DNA from 4 places in the Bradyrhizobium sp. WSM2254 genome. Region 2 is predicted to be linked to each of the others. Evidence: predicted binding sites of a transcription regulator. Region 2 holds the regulator's gene; each other region holds the start of a gene.
The links. Region 2 encodes PhoB, which activates phosphate uptake and scavenging genes when phosphate is short. Its sites were predicted from a motif close to TGTCATNNANCTGTCAT; they were not measured.
Positions count from the first base shown of each region.

Region 1: a site for PhoB is predicted at 3,724-3,740, ahead of A3M7_RS0106070 (acetoacetate decarboxylase). Genes of this name have one in related genera too.
Region 3: a site for PhoB is predicted at 3,911-3,927, ahead of A3M7_RS0105500 (DUF47 domain-containing protein). Genes of this name have one in related genera too.
Region 4: a site for PhoB is predicted at 2,391-2,407, ahead of A3M7_RS0124215 (alkaline phosphatase). Genes of this name have one in related genera too.

Region 1 covers NZ_AXAB01000003.1:226,217-231,617, forward strand. The annotation lists gene A3M7_RS0106055 (MFS transporter) at 1-221, shown strand, start outside; gene A3M7_RS0106060 (carbohydrate porin) at 229-1,632, opposite strand; gene A3M7_RS0106065 (transporter) at 1,643-2,659, opposite strand; gene A3M7_RS0106070 (acetoacetate decarboxylase) at 2,773-3,555, opposite strand; gene A3M7_RS0106075 (patatin-like phospholipase family protein) at 3,781-4,956, shown strand.
Region 2 covers NZ_AXAB01000001.1:317,611-323,011, forward strand. The annotation lists gene pstA (phosphate ABC transporter permease PstA) at 1-273, shown strand, start outside; gene pstB (phosphate ABC transporter ATP-binding protein PstB) at 270-1,091, shown strand; gene phoU (phosphate signaling complex protein PhoU) at 1,103-1,819, shown strand; gene phoB (phosphate regulon transcriptional regulator PhoB) at 1,842-2,549, shown strand; gene A3M7_RS0101445 (GcrA family cell cycle regulator) at 2,774-3,283, opposite strand; gene A3M7_RS0101450 (aspartate aminotransferase family protein) at 3,739-4,947, shown strand; gene argF (ornithine carbamoyltransferase) at 4,947-5,401, shown strand, end outside.
Region 3 covers NZ_AXAB01000003.1:118,920-124,320, forward strand. The annotation lists gene A3M7_RS0105485 (peptide chain release factor 3) at 119-1,735, opposite strand; gene sugE (quaternary ammonium compound efflux SMR transporter SugE) at 1,894-2,208, shown strand; gene A3M7_RS0105495 (inorganic phosphate transporter) at 2,201-3,208, opposite strand; gene A3M7_RS0105500 (DUF47 domain-containing protein) at 3,224-3,868, opposite strand; gene A3M7_RS0105505 (branched-chain amino acid ABC transporter permease) at 4,026-4,994, opposite strand; gene A3M7_RS0105510 (branched-chain amino acid ABC transporter permease) at 4,996-5,401, opposite strand, start outside.
Region 4 covers NZ_AXAB01000033.1:64,887-70,287, forward strand. The annotation lists gene A3M7_RS0124210 (aldo/keto reductase) at 1-475, opposite strand, end outside; gene A3M7_RS0124215 (alkaline phosphatase) at 747-2,312, opposite strand; gene A3M7_RS0124220 (hypothetical protein) at 2,466-2,885, opposite strand; gene A3M7_RS0124225 (nitronate monooxygenase family protein) at 2,996-3,997, opposite strand; gene A3M7_RS0124230 (SDR family oxidoreductase) at 4,060-4,797, opposite strand; gene A3M7_RS0124235 (helix-turn-helix domain-containing protein) at 4,957-5,401, shown strand, end outside.

The DNA.
Region 1 (5,401 bases), on a different contig from region 2:
AGTTCGGCCCCGAGCGCGCCAATCTGGTGTTCGGCTGGATCTTCGCCGGGCATCAGCTCGGTGCCGGCACGGCCGCCTTTGGTGCGGGCCTGTCGCGAACGCTGCTCCAGAGCTACCTGCCGGCCTTCTTCATCGCCGGCGCGCTCTGCGTGTTTGCCTCGCTGATCGTGCTGGCGCTGTCGCGGCAGCCGAAGCCGAAGACGCAGGCCGCGATGGCGTAAGCCAACCCTAGTACCGGATCGTGGTGGTGACGCCGAAGACAGCGGCGTCACCGATCCGCGAAACGCCGCTCGGATCGTTCGGGTTCGGGATGCCGCCCGAGGGGCGGAACACGTACTGGAAATACGGCGCCACCAGCCAGCCCGGCTTGATATGCGCCTCGTAGATCATCTCGATCAGGGTCTCGTTGCTGCGCACCGGGCTCTGCACGCCGGTGAAGGCCTGTGTGTCGAGATCGAGATTGCGGGCGGTGTTCGAGATCCGCATATAGGCCATCGCCACGCCGAAGCGGTCAAGCGGACGGCCTGGGACAAACCCGACGAAGCCGATGCCGCCGTCCAGATAAAGATCGATCAGATTGCGGTCCGGCGGGCTGTAGGCGATGCGGCCGAAGGCGGTGACGCCCGGGATCGAAGCGGAGGTGGTGTTGTCCTTCACCTCCGGCGGGCGGTAGAGCACCTGCTCGATCACGGCGAAGATGCCGTAGTTGCCGCGAAGCTTGGCCGGAACGCCGCTTCCAGAGGGATCGGCGATCGAGAGCCCCTCCGCGGTAAAACGCTGGCTGTCGAACGAGCCATAATGCTTCCAGGCGCCCGGCGTGAAGTTGCCGGCGCGCGGACGGCCGCCGATATCGATGTCGTAGCTGAAACGGACCTGCCCGATCACCCATGGCGGATCGTTGACGCGGAACGCGAGGCCGTGATGGTCGCGAATCTGCGGATCGGCGTCGCCCGGGCCGGACGGATCGCCGTTGAACACCGCGCCATAGGCGGTGATCTGGTCCGACAGCGCGGCCTTGACGCGAATGCCGGGCACCGCGATCGGCGGTGCCGGGCCGCCGGCCGGGAGGTTGGAGGCCTTGATCGCCGGCCAGCCGAAGGTGCCGTTGATGAAGAGGTCGTCGGTCTGGCTGTCGAAGAACTCGACATCCGCGGCCTGCTGGCCGGCCCTGATGTTCAGCCTGTCGCCAAAGAAGCTCTGCTCGAAATAGGCGTTGTAGAGCCGCCGGTCCGGCAGCGCCTCGATCTCGCTGATGGTGGCGAGGTTCTGCACGTAGTTGCGCGAGAGCCCCCGGCCGTAGATCACGAAGGCGTTGGCGTAGAAGCGTCCCCCCGTCCAGCCGACCAGCTTGTCCAGATCAGCATCGACCGAGAGATCGAGGCGACCGAAATGGATGGCGCCGCGCGCGACCCCGCCCGAGACGTTGCCGATGTTGTCGGCGATATAGGTGGCGCCGAAATTCAGGCCCTTGTTGGCGAGCCCGTCATGCCACTCGTTGAACCATTTTGGCGCCAGCCATACGGCCGCGCTTTCGTCCTTGGCGCCGGCGAATGTGCTCGTGCTGGCCAAGGCGCACACCAGCGCAATTGCAGCCACGCTTCGCAGCGGAGATCTGTCGGCAGTGTCGTTCACGGCTGGTGCGCTACTTGAAAATGCCCGTGCGCCGCATGAACAAATAGGCGGCACCGACCGACGAGGCCATCAGCGCCGCCGCCCAGAAAAATCCGCTCTCCACGTCGGTGAGCGGCAGGCCCTTGGTGTTCATGCCGAAGATGCCGGTGATCAGCGTCGGCGGCAGTAGCAGGGAGGTCACGATGGAGAGCGTGTGGAGGTGGCGGTTGCTCTCCTCCTCGTTCTTGAAGCGCAGCTCCTCCTCGAGCAGGCGGCTGCGCTCGCGCAGCTCGACGATGTCGTGATCGAGGCCATCGAGCCGCTGCGCCAGCTTGCCGGCGTGGATCCGCAAGCCCGGCGACAGGTGATCGGTGTTCTTCTGGTCGAGCCGGTGAAACAGCACGCGCAGGCCGGTGAGCTGACGATGCAGCCTGACGCAGGTGCGGCGCAACCGGCCGAGGGTGCGGCGCATCTCTGGCCTCGCCTCGTCGGCGAGGATGCGCTCCTCGATGCCGTCGATCTCCTGCCCAAGCTTGTCGGCCATCCTGTCGAGCGTGTCGGCAACCTCGTCGACGATCTTTTCCAGGAGGTGGGCGACGTTGTCGACGCGGTAGCCGCCTTCGAGCACCCGGCGCGTCGCATCCGCCGAGCACAGCGCCTGATGGCGGCCGCTGACCAGCAGGTGCTCGGTCATGGCGAAGCGCAGGAACGCGGTCTCTTCCGTGGCGCTGTCGATGTCGCGCACGAGGTCGGAGAACACGCCGTAGACGCAGTGGTCGATGACATGGAGCTGCTGGAACGTGTCGTTCGACAGCAGCAGTTCGCGCGCAAGCGGCGGCAGCTGTGAGGCCGCAATCCACGGCCGCGCCCGCGCGTCGGTCAGGTTGAAATGCAGCCAGAGCCGGCCGTCATGGCTGAACTCGATCGGCCGGTCGATCGGCAGCGCCTCGGCGCTGCCGTCGCTGTGCAGGCGGAACGCCCAGACCAGGCCCGGAATGGCAGGCTCAGACCCCGATATCGCGCTGACAAGCTTTGCCGGCTCAGCCATGGTCGCCCCAACCGTCAACACATGCCCCGTCTCCGGAAGATGGCTGACGGCATCTTCCGGACCCACGCGGGTACTCAATTACGCCTCTGTTACAGTTTGATGATGGCGCCGCCCTATTCCGCGGCCAGCCCCGTCGCGGCCGCCGCCTCGGCCTCCCTGATGTAGTCGTGCACGACGCGGCCGAACGGCAGCGTCAGATCGGCGATGTAGTGATGCGCGCCGACGACGCGGCGAACCGGGAAATCGGCAACCGGCGCATTGACGTGCGGCACAAGGTGAAGACGTCCGGGCCCCATCCAGGAGCCCTTCGGCACGATATCGGTGAGGTTGATCGCGACGAGCTGGCAGACTTCGAGACGGCCGTCGACGCCCGGGATCATCTTCAGATTCACCTGCGTCTTCGACAGCGTGGCGCGGGTGAGATCGCCGTTGCCGACCATGCTCTCGTGCTTGTAGCCCATCGTGCCCATGGCGACGAGCTGGCCGGCATATTCCAGCGTCCCCGTCAGCGTGTCCTTGACGATCTCGAGTTTGGGATGGGCGTATTTCTTGGGAAAGCCCCAGATCTCGCGGCCCGCGGCGATCGGCGGATCGTCGTCGAGATACATCTGCGAAACGAAGTTGACCTCCTCGCCATGCAGGCGCGCCGGGATGACGAGCCCGGACTCGGTGTAGCTGCCGAAGCCGGAGGAGTCCGGCATCCTGATCCATTCGTAATGCACGATCGGCTGGTCGATCGGCTCCAGCGGCTCGGGCAGGCCGGCGCGGATCAGGTCCGGATCGGTCTCGTAGGTGATGACGAGGAATTCGCGGTTGACGAAGCGATAGGGACCGGCCGGATAGCTCGGTCCAGCGGCCGGCATGGACGGAAGTCTCAGCACGTCTTCCCTGCGCATCGCTGGTCTCCTCATGTCTGTGATGCCTGCCCGGCAGCGTCGGGCGGTGATGCAGATTGCTAGCGGCCGTCATTGACCGCGATGTGAAGGATTTCCGTCAGGCGCACGACCCGCGGCCATTCCCGTTGCGATTGACCTGCATGCAGACGATGCATCGGGCGCCACCCTTGTCATCACGCCGTCACCGCAGGACGCAATCGTTCGGCGAAGGCAGGAGGCATCGCCATGGACGCCCGCACGTCGCAACCGAGCTATCAGACCCATCAGCCTCCCGCGCGGGGCTGGCGGCCCGAGCGCTGCGACCGCGTCGCGCTGGTGCTGCAAGGCGGCGGCGCGCTTGGCGCCTACCAGGCCGGCGTCTATCAGGCGCTGCACGAGGCCGGCATCGAGCCGGACTGGGTCTGCGGCGTATCGATCGGCGCGATCAACTCCGCCATCATCGCCGGCAACCGGCCGGAGAAGCGGCTCGATGCGCTGCGCGTCTTCTGGGAGCGCATCACCAACCGCAAGGTCTGGCACTATACCCCGGATGGCGACGTCTTCCGCCAGTGGCGCAACCTCACCAGCGCGTGGATGACGTCAGCCATGGGCCAGCCCGGCTTCTTCACCCCGCACCAGGTCAATCCCTGGTTCAGCCCGATCGGCGCCAGGACGGCGACGAGCTATTACGACACGACGCCGCTGCGCGAGAGCCTGCGCGAGCTCGTCGACTTCGATCTCATCAACGAGAAGAAGGTCCGCTTCGCCGTCGGCGCGGTGAACGTGCTCTCCGGCAACTTCATCTATTTCGACAACGCCCATGACGAGATCGGGCCGGAGCACATCATGGCCTCCGGCGCCCTGCCCCCGGCGCTGCCGATGGTGCGGATCGGCACCGATCATTTCTGGGACGGCGGCATCGTCTCCAACACCCCGCTCCAGCATCTGCTCGACCAGGAGGACGCGCTCAATTCGCTGGTATTCCAGGTCGACCTGTTCAGCGCCCGCGGCGTGCTGCCACGCTCGATCCAGGACGTGATGGCCCGCCACAAGGACATCATGTATTCCTCGCGCACGCGCCACAACACCGACGTCTATCGCCGCACGCACAATCTCAAGGTCGTGCTCTACAAGGCCCTGGCGAAGCTGCCGGAGGAGCAACTCTCCGACGAGGAGCGCAATCTCAAGGCCAGCCTCTGCCATATGCCCGAGATCGCCATCCTGCACTTGATCTACCAGCAGAAGGCTTATGAGGGCGACGCCAAGGACCACGAATTCTCGGGCACCTCGATGCGCGAGCACTGGGCGAGCGGCTTCGAGGACACCAAGCGCACGCTGAAGCGGCGCGACTGGATCAAGATGCCCGAGCAAGGCATGGGGCTGGTGGTGCACGACGTGCATCGGGAGACGGAGAGCGCGTAGCGCGGCGACGCTCGCGGCAAGCCTTCCGCAAAGCACTCGAAAACAACCCCATGCAATGTAGCCGATGGCCGGCGGCAGATGCCTCCTGCATCTGCAAAACCATTTGGCACGTTGGGCAAAACAGCGGCATCACGCCATCCTGCCGCAACCGTACGATGCTCAATGAAGGATGCTTCGCAGGGTATCGGCTGACCACGCAATCCCCTGCACGAGAGTCAATTCGGCTGCACCACATTGCGACGCGAACGGACGTGTCGCGGCTTGCCTTCGTAGCTGACACGAACTCTTCTGCCGAGGTCGGCGCCGCTCCCTGCTCGACCGCCCGACGTGCACGAAGATGTCAGCGCCGATATCCTTCAATCGGATGACGGCGTCGGATCGTGACTTTGATAATGAGTCACCACTGAGCGGCCATGAATTTAGCGGCGACAGGTTCCGCCTCACC
Region 2 (5,401 bases):
CGCTCCGGCCTCATCACCGGCGTGCTGCTCGCAACCGCCCGCGTCGCCGGCGAGACCGCGCCGCTGCTCTTCACCGCGCTGTCGAACCAGTTCTTCAGCCTCGGCCTGAACAAGACGATGGCGAACCTGCCTGTCACCATCAACAACTTCGTCCAGAGCCCCTACGCCTATTGGAAGCAGCTGGCCTGGAGCGGCGCGCTGCTGATCACGATTACCGTGCTTGCCCTGAACATTGGCGCGCGCATCCTTGGCGCCGAGAGGACCGCAAAATGAGTGAGCTTTCCGTATCGATGAGCGCGGCTGGTGGTTTGCCCCAGGCGCCGGTGTTGCCCGAGGCTCCGGCCAAGGTGACGGTGCGCAACCTCAACTTCTACTACGGCGAGCACCACGCGCTGAAGAACATCAACCTGACGCTCGGCGCCAACCGCGTCACCGCGTTCATCGGCCCGTCGGGCTGCGGCAAGTCGACCCTGCTGCGCATCTTCAACCGGATGTACGACCTCTATCCGGGTCAGCGCGCCACCGGCCAGCTCATGCTCGACCAGACCAACATCCTCGACGGCAAGCTCGACCTCAATCTGCTGCGCGCCCGCGTCGGCATGGTGTTCCAGAAGCCGACGCCGTTCCCGATGACGATCTACGAGAACATCGCCTTCGGCATCCGCCTCTACGAGAAGATCTCGAAGTCCGAGATGGACGGCCGCGTCGAGAAGGCGCTGCGCGGCGGCGCGCTGTGGAACGAGGTCAAGGACAAGCTCAACGCCTCCGGCCTGTCGCTCTCCGGCGGCCAGCAGCAGCGCCTCTGCATCGCCCGCACCGTCGCGGTGCGGCCCGAGGTGATCCTGTTCGACGAGCCCTGCTCGGCGCTCGACCCGATCTCGACCGCCAAGGTCGAGGAGCTGATCCAGGAACTGTCCGAGAACTACACGATCGCGATCGTCACCCACAACATGCAGCAGGCGGCGCGCGTCTCCGACAAGACCGCCTTCATGTATCTCGGCGAGCTGATCGAGTTCGACGACACCAGCAAGATCTTCACGTCGCCGAGCGACCGGCGCACGCAGGATTACATCACCGGCCGGTTCGGCTGAGGAGACGGGACATGGGTTCTGAACATACCGCAAAGGCCTTCGACACCGACCTCCAGGAGCTCACCCGGCTCGTCGCCGAGATGGGCGGGATTGCCGAGCGCATGATCGTCGATTCCGTCGACGCGCTGATCCGCCGCGACGTCGCGCTCGGCCAGCGCGTGGTCGCCACCGACACCGAGCTCGACGCGCTGCAGAAGCGCATCGAGGAGCGCGCCGTGCTCACCATCGCCCGCCGCCAGCCGATGGCGGTCGATCTGCGCGAGATCGTCGGCGCCATGCGCGTTGCGACCGATCTCGAGCGCATCGGCGACCTCGCCAAGAACATGGGCAAGCGCGTCGCGGCGCTGGAGACGGATTTCCATCCGCTCAAGCTGTTCCGCGGCCTCGAGCACATGACCGACCTCGTGCAGCAGCAGGTCAAGTCGGTGCTGGACGCCTATGCCGCGCACGATCTGCCGGCGGCGATGGCGGTGTGGAAGGGCGACGAGGAAGTCGACGCCATCTGCACCTCGCTGTTCCGCGAGCTCCTCACCTACATGATGGAGGATCCGCGCAACATCTCGTTCTGCATCCATCTGATGTTCTGCGCCAAGAACATCGAGCGGATCGGCGACCACGCCACCAACATCGCCGAGACCGTGTTCTACATGATCGAGGGCCAGGCGATCACCGACAAGCGGCCGAAGGGCGACATGACGACCTTCGCCACGACGGTCCCGAATACCTGAAGACGCAAGGAGCGACGACACCATGGGCGCACGCATTATGGTGGTTGAGGACGAGGAAGCTCTCACCGAGCTTCTCCGCTACAACCTCGAAGGCGACGGCTATGACGTCGAGACGGTGATGCGCGGCGACGACGCCGACACCCGCCTCAAGGAACATATCCCCGATCTGATCGTGCTCGACTGGATGCTGCCGGGCCTGTCGGGCATCGAGCTGTGCCGGCGGCTGCGGACCCGGCCCGAGACCAAGCAGCTGCCGATCATCATGCTCACCGCGCGCGGTGAGGAGAGCGAGCGGGTGCGGGGTCTTGCGACCGGCGCGGACGATTACATCGTCAAGCCGTTCTCGGTGCCGGAGCTGCTGGCGCGCGTGAAGGGCCTGCTGCGGCGCGCCAGCCCCGAGCGGCTCGCCACCGTGCTCGCCTATGGCGACATCGAGCTCGATCGCGACAAGCGCCGCGTGGCGCGCTCGGGCCGGCCGATCGACCTCGGCCCGACCGAATATCGCCTGCTGGAGTTCTTCCTGGAGCATCCCGGCCGCGTGTTCTCGCGCGAGCAGCTGCTCGACAGCGTCTGGGGCCGCGACATCTACATCGACGAGCGTACCGTCGACGTCCATATCGGCCGCCTGCGCAAGCTGCTCAATCTCGGCCGCGAGCAGGATCCCATCCGCACCGTCCGCGGCGCCGGCTACGCGCTGGATGATCGCTTTGCGAAGGCGGAGCAGACGTAAGTCTGTGCGGATGTTTTAGGGCTGAGTGCGACCGCAAACTCAGTGGTCGTCCCGGCGAAGGCCGGGACCCATAACCACAGGAAGTGGTTTGGCGAAGACGAGTTGTTCGGAATTGGCACCGCAGACGAGTCGATAGACCTCGCGGTATGGGTCCCGGCCTTCGCCGGGACGACACGGAGTATTTTGAGCCGTCATCGCGCGACACTAGCAGCGCGGGCTTAAACTCACCGCGAGGGCTTGGCCGGTGCGCGCCGGCGATCCGCGGCTGGCTGATACGCCACGCGCGAGTGCTGGGCGCAGTAGGGCAGGCCCGACAGCGCCTTGCCGCCGCAGAAGAAGAAATCCGCGCTCGAGGGATCGCCGACCGGCCAGTGGCAGGTCGCCTCGTTCAGCTCCAGCAGCGACAGCCGCTGGCTCATCGGCACCACGTTGTCGTAGGTGACCGGTTCGGCCTCCACCTCGACCTCGAAGGCCTGCGCCAGCGCGGTGTTGCCGCGCGCAATGGGGCGGCTCACCCGCATCATGTGCTGCGCGGGGCGCGCCTTGCGCGGCCGCGGAGCCGCCGATGACGGGCTCTTGGCGCGGCCGGACAGGCCGAGCCTGTGCACCTTGCCGATCACGGCATTACGGGTCACATTGCCGAGCTCGGCTGCGATCTGGCTGGCCGATAATCCGGCCTCCCAGAGCTTTTTCAACTGCTCGACGCGATCGTCGGACCAGGTCAAAACCGTCATTGCACCCTTTCCCTCGCCGTGCGGCTGCCATCCTGGCGCCTCGCGGCGAATGCCTAAGCCTCGAAAAACCCGTGCCGTCAGAATCCCTTAAGGCTCGCCGGGCGCACCAGATGCGCCCGAACGTTTACGCCGGTACATGAGGACTTAGAGGATCAGAACTGCTGCACGAGATGTCGTATCTGACAAGCCAAACGCTACAATATGGCGTGACTCACGCGCAAGAGTCAGCCGACTCGCTTCCACATGTTCCGTGGCCAAAACCCGGCAAATTTGGCACCGCAAGACTACGGATTCAGCGTTTCGCGAGGCTTTCGGGCGGCATTGACACCGGTTTCACCAAGCATAAGATAGTGTCACGTGCCGCCCTTAAAAGGCGGCACGTTTCGTTTTCCGGGCCGGTCAATGGTGCGTTGCGCAATGCACGCTCACACCGTCCGCAACATCAAGTGACCGTCATGACTAGCAGCGCAGCGCCGCATTTGCTTCCCGTTTTCGCCAGGTCCGACCTCGGTTTCGAGCGCGGCGAAGGCTGCTGGCTGATTGCGACCAATGGCGATCGCTATCTCGATTTTACGTCCGGCGTCGCGGTGAACGCGCTCGGCCACGCCCATCCCGCGCTGGTCAAGGCGCTGCAGGAGCAGGCGACAAAACTCTGGCACATGTCGAACCTGTTCCAGAGCCCGGATGGCGAGAAGCTCGCTACGCGCCTGTGCAATGAAAGCTTCGCGGACTTCGTGTTCTTCTGCAATTCCGGCGCCGAGGCGCTGGAAGGTGTGATCAAGCTGGTCCGCCATCACCACTTCTCCAAGGGGCATCCGGAACGCTACCGCATCATCACCTTCGAAGGCGCCTTCCACGGCCGCACGCTGGCGACGCTGGCTGCAACGGGATCTGCAAAATATCTCGAAGGTTTTGGTCCGCCGATGGATGGCTTCGACCAGGTGCCGCATGGCGACATCGAGGCCGTCAAGAAGGCGATCGGTCCGCAGACCGCCGGCATCCTGATCGAGCCGATCCAGGGCGAGGGCGGCGTACGTTCCGCAACGCCTGCGTTCCTCAAGGCATTGCGCCAACTCTGCGATGAGAAGGGCTTGCTGCTCGCCTTCGACGAGGTGCAGACCGGCATGGGCCGCACCGGCGATCTGTTCGCGCATCGCCGCACCGGCGTCACGCCTGACGTGATGTCGCTGGCCAAGGCGCTCGGCGGCGGCTTCCCGATCGGCGCGATCCTGGCGACCGCGGATGCGGCGGCCGGCATGGGTCCCGGCTCGCACGGCTCGACCTTCGGCGGCAATCCGCTCGCGATCTCGGCTGCAAATGCCGTGCTCGACGTCATGCTCAAGCCCGGCTTCTTCGACCACGTGCAGAAGATGTCGCTGCTGCTCAAGCAGAAGCTCGCCTCCGTGATCGACCGTTATCCTGACATCGTCAGCGAAGTGCGCGGCGAAGGCCTTCTGATCGGCATCAAGGCCGTGGTGCCATCAGGCGATCTCGGTGCGGCGCTGCGCAATGAAAAACTGCTCACGGTCGGCGCCGGCGACAATGTCGTGCGTTTCCTGCCGCCCCTGATCGTCACCGAGGCCGAGATCGAGGACAGCGTCGGGCGGCTCGAGCGCGCCTGCGCCGCGATCTCGTCCAGTCAGACCAAGCGGGCGGCAAGTTGATGAGCAAGTCGCCGAAGCACTTCCTCGATATCAACGAGCTCCCGCTGTCGGAGCTCAAGAGCATGCTCGACGCCTCCTCCGCCATGAAGGCGAAGCAGAAGGCGCATCAGCCGGTGAGGCCGCTCGAAGGCAAGACACTGGCGATGATCTTCGAGCGCCCCTCGACCCGCACCCGGGTGTCGTTCGATGTCGCCATGCGCCAGCTCGGCGGCGAGCCCATCATGCTCACCGGCGCCGAGATGCAGCTCGGCCGTGGCGAGACCATCGCCGACACCGCGCGCGTGCTGTCGCGCTATGTCGACGCCATCATGATCCGCATCCTCAACCACGACGCGCTGCTGGAGCTCGCGGCCAACGCGACCGTGCCCGTCATCAACGGCCTGACCCGACGCTCGCATCCCTGCCAGGTGATGGCCGACCTCCTGACCTACCAGGAGCACCGCGGCCCGATCGA
Region 3 (5,401 bases), on a different contig from region 2:
CGGGCGACCCAGTATTCCAGAGACGTTTGTGATTAAACCGACGGGCCGCGGCGTACTGGATGCCCCGGTCAAGCCGAGGCATGACAGCGGGGGGTGGAGTGCGGGCTAAAACGCGCCCTCACTTCTTCTTGACGTCCTTGACGTTGGTGAACTCGATGCCCTCGGCGCGTTCCCTGGTGTAGCCGAGATAGAACTCGTTCCTCGCCAGATAGACGGGATCACCATCGACGTCGTCGGCGATGCTCGAGGTGTTGGCGGCGATGAAGGTGTCGAGCTTCTTGCGATCGTCTGACGAGACCCATCGCGCAAGCTGGAACTCGCTGACCTCGAACTCGACCGGAAGGGAATATTCCGCCTCCAGCCGTGCTTTCAGCACGTCGAGCTGGAGCGCACCGACCACGCCGACCAGCGCCGGCGCACCGTCGCGCGGGCGGAACACCTGCACGACGCCCTCTTCCGACATCTGCTGAAGCGCTTCCTTCAGCTTCTTCGCCTTCATCGCGTCGGTGAGACGCACGCGGCGGACGATTTCCGGCGCAAAGCTCGGCACCCCGACGAAGTTGAAATCCTCGCCCTCGGTCAGCGTGTCGCCGATGCGCAGCGTGCCGTGATTGGGAATGCCGACGACATCGCCGGCAAAGGCCTCGTCCGCCACCGAGCGGTCTTGCGCGAAGAAGAATTGCGGGCTCGACAGCGGCATGCTCTTGCCGGTGCGCACCAGCTTTGCCTTCATTCCGCGGCTGAGCTTGCCCGAGCACAGGCGCGCGAAGGCGATGCGGTCGCGGTGGTTCGGGTCCATGTTCGCCTGGATCTTGAACACGAAGGCGCTCATGCGCGGATCGGTCGCCTCGACCTTGCGCTGGTCGCTCTCCTGCGCACGCGGCTCGGGCGCGAACTTGCCGAGGCCCTCGAGGAGATCGCCGACGCCGAAATTACGCAGCGCGCTGCCGAAATAGACCGGCGTCAGATGGCCCTCGCGAAACGCGTCCAGCTCGAACGGTTTGGACGCCTCGGTGACGAGCTCGAGTTCGTCCTTCACCGCGGAGACGTCGAGATTGGCGTTGAGCTTGGCGAGCTCCTCGATCTCGATCTGCTGCGCCGCGCCGGTCTTGGCGCCGCCGCCTTCGAGCAGGCGCACGCCGCCATTGACGACGTCATAGGTGCCGAGGAAGTCGCGGCCGCGGCCGACCGGCCAGGTCATCGGCGTGGTGTCGAGCGCCAGCGTCTTCTCGATCTCGTCCAGCAGCTCGAAGACGTCGCGGCTCTCGCGGTCCATCTTGTTGATGAAGGTGATGATCGGAATGTCGCGCAGGCGGCAGACCTCGAACAGTTTTCGGGTGCGCGCCTCGATGCCCTTGGCGGCGTCGATGACCATGACGGCGGAGTCGACGGCCGTCAGCGTGCGATAGGTGTCTTCCGAAAAGTCCTCGTGGCCCGGCGTGTCCAAGAGGTTGAACACGAGGCCCTCGAACTCGAAGGTCATCACGGACGTCACGACCGAGATACCGCGCTCGCGCTCGATCTTCATCCAGTCCGAACGCGTGTTGCGCCGCTCGCCCTTGGCCTTGACCTGACCGGCGAGGTTGATGGCGCCGCCGAACAGCAGCAGCTTTTCGGTCAGCGTGGTCTTGCCGGCGTCGGGGTGGGAGATGATCGCAAAGGTCCGCCGCCGCGCCACTTCAGCGGCAAGCGGGGAACGGGCCGGCGATTCGGCTGGAATGGCGATGTCGGACATGGCGGGAGCGTTTGGCAGGGAAAATGGGCCTGATCAAGCCTCATTTGGTGATTGCGGAGCCCTTCGGCCAGCCCCATATCGCCCCTGGGGGAGGACGGCCTTCCTTTTCATCAGCATATCAGCCGCGGGGACGACCCTGCCTTGCACGGAGGGTCGTCATGGCCTGGAGCATCCTATTCGTCGCCGGTCTGCTCGAGATTACCTGGGCGATCGGCCTGAAATATACTGAGGGTTTTACCAGGCTTGTTCCGTCCGTCATCACGCTCGCGGCGATGGCCGGCAGCGTCATCCTGCTCGGACTCGCCCTCAAATCGCTGCCCGTCGGAACCGCCTATGCGGTGTGGACCGGCATCGGCGCGGTCGGCACCGCGACACTTGGCATCATCCTATTCGGTGAGCCGGCCACGGCGTTCCGGCTTGCCAGCATCGGGCTGATCGTCGCCGGCATCGCCGGGCTGAAATTCGTCACCTGACGAAGATCTTGACCGCCCACCAGGTCAGCGCCGCCACGATCGCGGAGGCCGGGATCGTGATCACCCAGGCATAGACGATCGAGCTGGCGACGTTCCAGCGCACCGCGGAGACCCGGCGGGCCGCGCCAACGCCCACGATCGCGCCGGTGATGGTGTGGGTGGTCGAGACGGGAACCCCGAGGAAGGTCGCCATGAACAGGGTCACGGCGCCGCCGGTTTCGGCACAAAAGCCCTGCATCGGGGTCAGCTTGGTGATGCGCAGGCCCATGGTGCGGACGATGCGCCAGCCGCCCATCAGCGTGCCCAGCGCCATCGCCGCCTGGCAGGACAGCACCACCCAGAACGGCACCGAGAATTCGCTGCCAAGTTGGCCCTGCGAATAGAGCAGCACGGCGATGATGCCCATGGTCTTCTGCGCGTCATTGCCGCCATGGCCGAGCGAATAGAGCGAGGCGGAGGCGAATTGCAGGATGCGGAAAGCGCGGTCGACCGCGAACGGCGTCGAGCGCACCGAGGCCCAGGACACGATCGCAACCAGCATCATCGCCAGCAGGAAGCCGACCAGCGGCGACAGCACGATGGCGAGCACGGTCTTGGTCAATCCGCTCCAGACCGCCGCCGAAATCCCCGCTTTGGCCATGCCGCCGCCGATGAGGCCGCCGATGAGCGCGTGGGACGACGAGGACGGAATGCCGAGCGCCCAGGTCACGAGATTCCAGACGATGGCGCCGACGAGGGCCGCGAAGATCACCTGGGCATCGACGATCGAGGGATCGATGATGCCGGTGCCGATGGTCTGGGCGACGTGCAGCCCGAACACCATGAAGGCGACGAAATTGAAGAACGCGGCCCAGAACACCGCGAATTGCGGCCGCAGCACGCGGGTCGAGACGATGGTCGCGATCGAATTGGCGGCGTCATGCAGGCCGTTCAGGAAGTCGAACAGCAGCGCGACGGCGATCAATCCGACGAGGACGGGAAGACCCAACGCAGCATCCACGGCGAGGCCCCTGCCCTAAACTTGCTCGATGACGATGCTGTTGATCTCGTTTGCGACGTCGTCGAAGCGATCGGCGACCTTTTCGAGATGGTCGTAGATCTCGACGCCGACGATGAAATCCATCGCGCTGCCGTCGCGATGCTTGAGGAACAGCTCCTTCATCCCGATGTCGTGGAGATCGTCGACCCGGCCCTCGAGCTTGGTCAGCTCTTCGGTGATCGCGGTCAGCATGGCGACGTTCTTGCCGATCTGCTGCATCAGGGGCAGCGCACGGCCGACCAGATTGGCGCATTCGATCAGCAGCGCGCCGATCTCGCGCATCGGCGGCTCGAAGGCGCGGACCTCGAACAGCATCACGGCCTTGGCGGTCTGCTGCATCTGGTCGATGGCGTCGTCCATCGAGGTGATGAGGTTCTTGATGTCGCCGCGGTCGAACGGCGTGATGAAGGTGCGGCGCACCGCCGTCAGCACCTCACGGGTGATGTTGTCGGCATCGTTCTCGAACTGGTTGACGCGCTGGCAATAGACCGGCGTCTCCTCGCCCCCGTTGAGCATGCCCTGGAGCGCGATCGAGCCCTGGATCACGGTCTGGGCATGGCGGTCGAACAGGTCGAAGAACCGTTCTTCCTTGGGCAGGAAAGCGCGAAACCATCGCATCATGGGGATAGACTACCGGTTGGAAATGGCCCGGCCCGGGAGGGCCGTCACGAAACTGTCATAGACCATTTTCGATCCACGCGCGCACTACCTCACGCCCGCGGAACCGGGATCATCCACCGCTTTCACTCAACCAGTAAACTGACGTTAAATCAATTACTTAGAGCGAACGCCGGAAGTAATGCGCGATTTCGCCGATGACGCCGCGGCGGAAGGTAAGCACGCAGATCACGAAGATCGAGCCCTGGATCACCGTCACCCACTGGCCGAAGCTCGCCAGATATTGCTGCATGGCGATGATCACGAAGGCACCGACCACCGGTCCGAAGATGGTGCCGAGCCCCCCGACCAGCGTCATCAGCACGACTTCGCCGGACATCGACCAGTGTACGTCGGTGAGCGAGGCATTTTGCGCCACGAACACCTTCAGCGCTCCGGCGAAGCCGGCCAGCGTGCCCGACAGGACGAAGGCCATGAACTTGTAGTGGTCGGTCCGGTAGCCGAGCGAGATCGCGCGCTGCTCGTTCTCGCGGATCGACTTCAGCACCTCGCCGAACGGCGAGTTGATGATGCGGAAGATCAACAGGAAGCCAGCGAGGAAGCCGACCAGCACGACATAGTACAGGACCGTCGGCTTGGTGAGATCGAGAACGCCGAACATGCGCCCCTGCGGAATGCCCTGGATGCCGTCCTCGCCATGGGTGAACGGCGCCTGGAGGTAGATGAAGTACAGCAGCTGCGACAGCGCCAGCGTGATCATCGAGAAATAGATGCCCTGGCGGCGGATCGAGATGTAGCCGGTCACGATCGAGAGCACGAAAGCACCGGCGATACCGACGAGGATGCCGAGCTCGGGCGGCAACGCCCACACCTTCAGCGCATGCGCGCTGCAATAGCCGGCCGTCCCCAGGAACATCGCGTGGCCGAACGACAACAGGCCGCCATAGCCGATCAGAAGATTGAAGGCGCAGGCGAGCAACGCGAAGCACAGCGCCTGCATCACGAAGAACGGATAGACCCCCGTGAACGGCACCGACGCCAGCAGCAGCGCCATCACCACAAACACGATCATCTCGTCACGCATCGCGCGCGGGGTCGCCCGCAGCGTATCGTCCGTCAAGGCTGTCATATCAGGCCGCCCTTCCCGTCAATCCCGTTGGCTTCACCAAGAGCACCAGCACCATCAGCACGAACACGACGGTGTTGGAGGCCTCGGGGTAGAAATACTTGGTCAGGCCCTCGATCACGCCGAGCGCGAAACCGGTGATGATCGAGCCCATGATCGATCCCATGCCGCCGATCACCACCACGGCGAACACGACGATGATGAGGTCGGCGCCCATCAGCGGCCGCACCTGGTTGATCGGCGCCGAGAGCACGCCCGCGAGCGCGGCCAGACCTACGCCGAGACCGTAGGTCAGCGTGATCATGCGCGGCACGTTGATGCCGAAGGCGCGGACCAGCGTCGGATTTTCGGTGGCGGCGCGCAGATAGGCGCCGAGCCGCGTCTTCTCGATCAGGAACCACGTCGCGATG
Region 4 (5,401 bases), on a different contig from region 2:
CGATCTGGTTGCAGGCGATCGGCGCCCTGATGTCCTCGACCGCGATCTTGAGCAGCGCCGTGGTGAAATTGGCGACGCCAATCGCCCGCGTGCGCCCCTCCTCCTTCAGCTTCATCAAGGTCTCGAACACCGCGCCCCAGTTCGCGGACTTGGACGGCCAGTGCACGAGATAGAGATCGACATGGTCGAGCCGGAGTTTGGTCAGGCTGGCGTCGAAGGCCCGCCGGATCGCATCCGGCGCCAAATTCTCGTGCCAGACCTTCGTCGTGACGTGCAACTCGCCGCGCGGCAGCCGGGCCGCGGCGAGTGCGGCGCCGATCGGTTCTTCGTTGGCATACATTTCAGCCGTGTCGATGTGGCGATAGCCGACCGACAGCGCGCTCTCGACCGCGGCACGGCAGGCATCGCCCTGCATGCGGAAGGTGCCGAGGCCGAGCTTGGGCATGCTGATGCCCTGTGTCTTCAGATGATCCATGGGTCAACTCCTGACGTATTTCAGCCGCCGAACACACGGTGGGGCCGCGAGGGCAGACTCTTCGGTGATGGAAAAGAGGTGGCGGGAGCGGACAGTATAGCGCGGGGGAAGCGGGGCGGCCAATCAAGATCGGGTTAGCGTCGGCGCACTGAGTGCCTCCCCAACGTCATGGCCGGGCTTGACCCGGCTCCGCCAAGGCTTCGCCGGGCATTCGGTGTTGGGCCGGCGAAGCTTCAGCGAAGACGGCAAGCCCGGGCATGACGAACCGGCCTCACGAATGCTGCGCGACCACGGTCGGGCGCGCCTGCGACTGCGGCACGATGTCGACCGACCAGAGGTCGCGGTTGTCCACGTCCTTCAGCGTCACGGTCATCACGCCGGTCACGCCATCGATATCGACGCGGCCGAAGAACTGCAATCCGAAGCAGGGCGCGAGGTTCTCGCCCTGCGCCTCGCTGCAGCCGTTCTGGTACATCGCGACCGGACCAAAAGTGTCGTCGAGCTCGCCCGGACCCCAGGTGCCGGCATGCAGCGGGCCGGAGACGAACTCCCAGAACGGCTCGAAATCCTGGAATTGCGCCCTGTTCGGATCGTAGTAATGCGCGGCGGTGTAGTGCATGTCGGCGGTGAGCCAGACGACGTTGCGCACGCCGGCGCGCCTGATGGAGCTGAGCAGATCGGCGATCTCGTGCTCGCGTCTATCGGGCGGCCCATTACCGAGCGCGACCGCATCGAGGCTGATCAGGCCGATCGGCAGGTCGGCCGCGATCACCTTCCAGGTCGCGCGCGAGGCAGCGAGTTCCCGCTTCAGCCAGGCCAGCTGCTCGGCGCCGAGGATCCAGCCGCGATGGTCGTTGCCCTTGTTCCAGCTGTCATCGCGAAAGCTGCGCATGTCGACCATGAAGACGTCGAGCAGCGGTCCATAAGCGATCTTGCGATAGACCCGCCCCTGCCGTGCGCCGACGTCACGGATCGGCATGAAGTCGAAGAAGGCGCGGCGGGCGCGCGCGACCAGGCGCGGCGTGCCGTCGTCCTCATAGCCAGCCTCGTCATAGCTGCCGGACGGTGACCAGTCGTTGCTGACCTCGTGATCGTCCCACTGCGCAAACATCGGCACGTTCGCGTGGAAATCGCGAAAATGCGCGTCGAGATGATTGTATTTGTAGTTGCCGCGGAACTGCGCCAGCGTGTGCGCGACCTCGGATTTTTCTTCCGTGACAATGTTGCGCCAGGTCTCGCCGTTCGGCAGCTTCTGTTCGGATGGTACAGTGCAGTCGGCGTAGATGTGGTCACCGGAGTGAATGAAGAAGTCAGGGCGGTTGTCGAGCATGGTGCGATAGCTGCGATAGCCGCCGCGCGAGACGTCGATGCCCCAGCCCTGCCCCGCGGTATCGCCGGACCACAGGAACGAGATCGATTGGCCTGCGGCCGGCGCAGTGCGGAAATGGCCGACGCGGCTTTCGCCCGCGATGCCGGTTGCGATGTCGTCGAAGCGGACGCGATAGACGATGTCCTGTCCGGGCGGCAGATCGCTCAGCAGCAGCTTCGAGGTGAAGTCGGCGTCGGGCAACGCGTCGCTCGAGGCCGCCGCGATGATGGTCTTGAAACTCTCGACGGTGGAGCATTCCACCTGCATGCGCGCGGCCCGGTCGGCGCGCGCCCAGATCACGGCGGAGCCGTCCGAGACGTCGCCGGACTGGATGCCGCCGGCGATCCGCGGGCGGTCGGCGGCACGGCTGATGGATGGCTTTGCGAGCGCGGCCAAGGCGAGGCCGGAGGTGGAGCGGACCAGGAATTGCCGCCGGGTCCATGCGCGCGGGGCGCGGAGCGTTGCCATTCAGGAGACCTTCGTCGAATCGCGACGGAAGGTGCCTGCGCTCCTTGACTCCTACCCTTACGGTTTCTTGACTCCGCGCCGACGGTTTTACGACGTGGGGATGACGGTCGATGGTCTACTCCCTCTCCCCGTTCTTACGGGGAGGGCGAAGACTCAGCGCTGCCAGTTGCAGATGCCGCCGGAGCGGCACGGCCAGGTCTGGATGCGGGTATCCCTCGCCTGCGCATCCAGCGGATTGCCGTGGCGATGCGCGAGCTTGGTTCGGGCCGCACCGCGCGGCTGCGCGGGCTTGACGCGCGCGACCTTCGGCTCCGACACATGCACGCGTTCGGCGGCAACCTTCTTCGGCACGTCCACGGGCTCGGCGCGGGCCTGCGCCTCGCTGCCGCCGCGGGCCTCGAGTGCGACCGGTGCGAACCGCGTCTCCGGCCCGAGCCGCTTCGGCGACAACACCGCCTTGGACAGATCGAGACCGAGATATTCATCAGGCTTGTAGTCATCAGCGCGCGCGACGCCGCCCCATGCCAGCACGAGGGCAACGGCGACAGCAAAATGAGCGCTCTTCAGGACCACGGACGCCTCCTGAAATTGATTTATCAAAGGGGTAATTTACCCCTATTTAGGAAGCGTCGCGCGCAATTCCAGCGTTCAAGTGCCGCCGTGGTTAAGAAGTTTGGCGGTGTTCAGGCGACCTTTCGCGTCGCCCCCGTCCCGTCCAGGAACCCCATCAGGCGGCTGCGGATGATCTGTTCCGCCTCATTCATAATGCGATCGACCAGTTCCTTGCAGGAGGGGATATCGCGGATGAGGCCCGCGACCATGCCGCAGCTCCAGGCGCCCGCGTCCATCTCTCCGTCCAGCATGATCCTGGGATATACGCCCGCGACCTGGTCGTGGATGTCGTCGATGGTCAGCTTGTCGCCCTTCGCGCGCTCGATGTCGAGCAGACGATCGACATTGGCGTTCTTCAGGACGCGTTCGGTATTGCGCAAGCTCCGCATGATCAGACGGGTGTCGAGCTCGGTCGCGGCGACCAGCGCATTTTTCACGTTCTGATGCACCGGCGCTTCCTTGGTCGCGATGAAGCGCGTGCCCATGTTCATGCCGGCCGCGCCCAGCGACAGCGCCGCGACGAGGCTGCGCCCGTCGGCCATGCCGCCGGAGGCGACGAACGGGATCTTCAATTCCTCCGCTGCCCGCGGAAGCAGGATCATGTTCGGAATGTCGTCCTCACCGGGATGGCCGCCGCACTCAAAGCCGTCGACGCTGACGGCGTCGCAGCCGATGCGCTCGGCCTTCAGGGAATGGCGGACCGAGGTGCATTTGTGGATCACCTTGATGCCGGCCGCCTTCAGCGCCGGCATATACTGTTCCGGGCTACGGCCTGCAGTCTCCACTGACTTGACGCCACCTTCGACAATGGCCGCGATGTATTCGGGATAAGGCGGTGCCGAGAAGGCCGGCAGAAAGGTGAGGTTCACGCCGAACGGCTTGTCGGTCATGTCGCGGCAGCGCGCGATCTCTTTTGCCAGCAGCTCCGGCGTCTTCTGCGTGAGACCCGTGATGATGCCGAGCCCGCCGGCATTGGAGACGGCGGCGGCCAGCTCGGCAAAGCCGACGAAATGCATGCCGCCCTGGATGATGGGGTGCTCGATGCCGAACAGTTCGGTGATCGCGGTCTTCACGCAGGCTTCCTCCCGGATTTCGGTTTGTATGGGAACAGTCTAGCCGCAGGCTCGTGCCGCGGTCACCATTTCTCTCCGAAGGGCCGGATCTCCATTTCGAAGGTCCAGGCGCTCTTCGGCTGCTGATAGAGCTGCCAATAGGAATCGGCCACCGCCGACGGCGGCATCAGCAGGTCGGGATTATCCAGCGCGTTCGGGCCGAGCGCCTCGAGACGGCGCTGCCGCACCCATTCGGTATCAACGCCGGAATCGATGATGAGATGGGCGACGTGGATGTTCTTCGGCCCAAGCTCGCGCGCCATCGCCTGCGCCACCGCGCGCAGGCCGAATTTGGCGCTGGCGAACGCGGCAAAGCCGCTGCCGCCACGCAAGGAGGCCGTGGCGCCGGTGAAGAAGATATTGCCGCCGCCGCGCGGAAGCATCAGCCGCGCCGCTTCCCGGCCTGCGAGGAAGCCGGAATAGCAGGCCATCTCCCACACCTTCCGGAACACGCGCTCGGTGGTGTCGAGGATCGGGAAATTGACGTTGGCACCGACGTTGAAGATGCAGACTTCCAGCGGTGCGTGCTTGTCGGCATCGTCGAGGAAAGAGATGACCTCTTCCTCTTTCCGCGCATCGAGCGAGCGCGCGTGGATTTCGCCGCCGGCAGCCTCGATGTCCTTCACCAGCGGCGCCAGTTTGTCGCCGTTGCGGCGTCCGGCGAAGACCGAAAAACCCTCGGCTGCGAATTTCTTGGCAATCTCGGAGCCGATGAAATCGCCGGCCCCGATCACGGCGGCTGTCGCGTTTCGCTTGGGCAAGGTCGCCTCCTCAGGTGCGCAGTGTTTGAAGCGAAGGCTATAGTTCTAAAATAGAACTGTCAAATCGCGAGGCAGGATGCTAGCTTCAAGGACAAATTGCATTGATCATTCAAGTCAGTTCCTTTTTCTGACTTACTGAGCCGCGCCGGAGACCGGATCATGAAGTGGGACACGCTGGACGAAGAGCCCTGCTCGCTCTCCCGTACCGTCGCCGTGGTCGGCGATCGCTGGACGCTTCTGATCCTGCGCGAATGCTTTTTGCGCGTGCGACGGTTCGAGGGATTTCAGTCCTCGCTCCAGATCACCAGGCATCTTCTGTCGGAACGGCTGAAGAAGCTGGTCCGCTTCGGCATCCTGCGCCGCGTCCCCTATTCCGAGGCGCCCAAGCGCTACGAATATATCCTGACGCAGAAGGGTCTCGACCTCTACCCGATCATCATGGCGATGGTGCATTGGGGCGACGCCCACATGGGCGACGAGCGCGGTCGCCCGCTGCTGCATGAGCACAAGACTTGCGGCAAGCTGTTCGACCCGGTGATGGTGTGCTCGGAATGCGGCGAGGTGCTGCATGCGAAGCAGGTGCATGTGCATGCGGGGCCGGGGC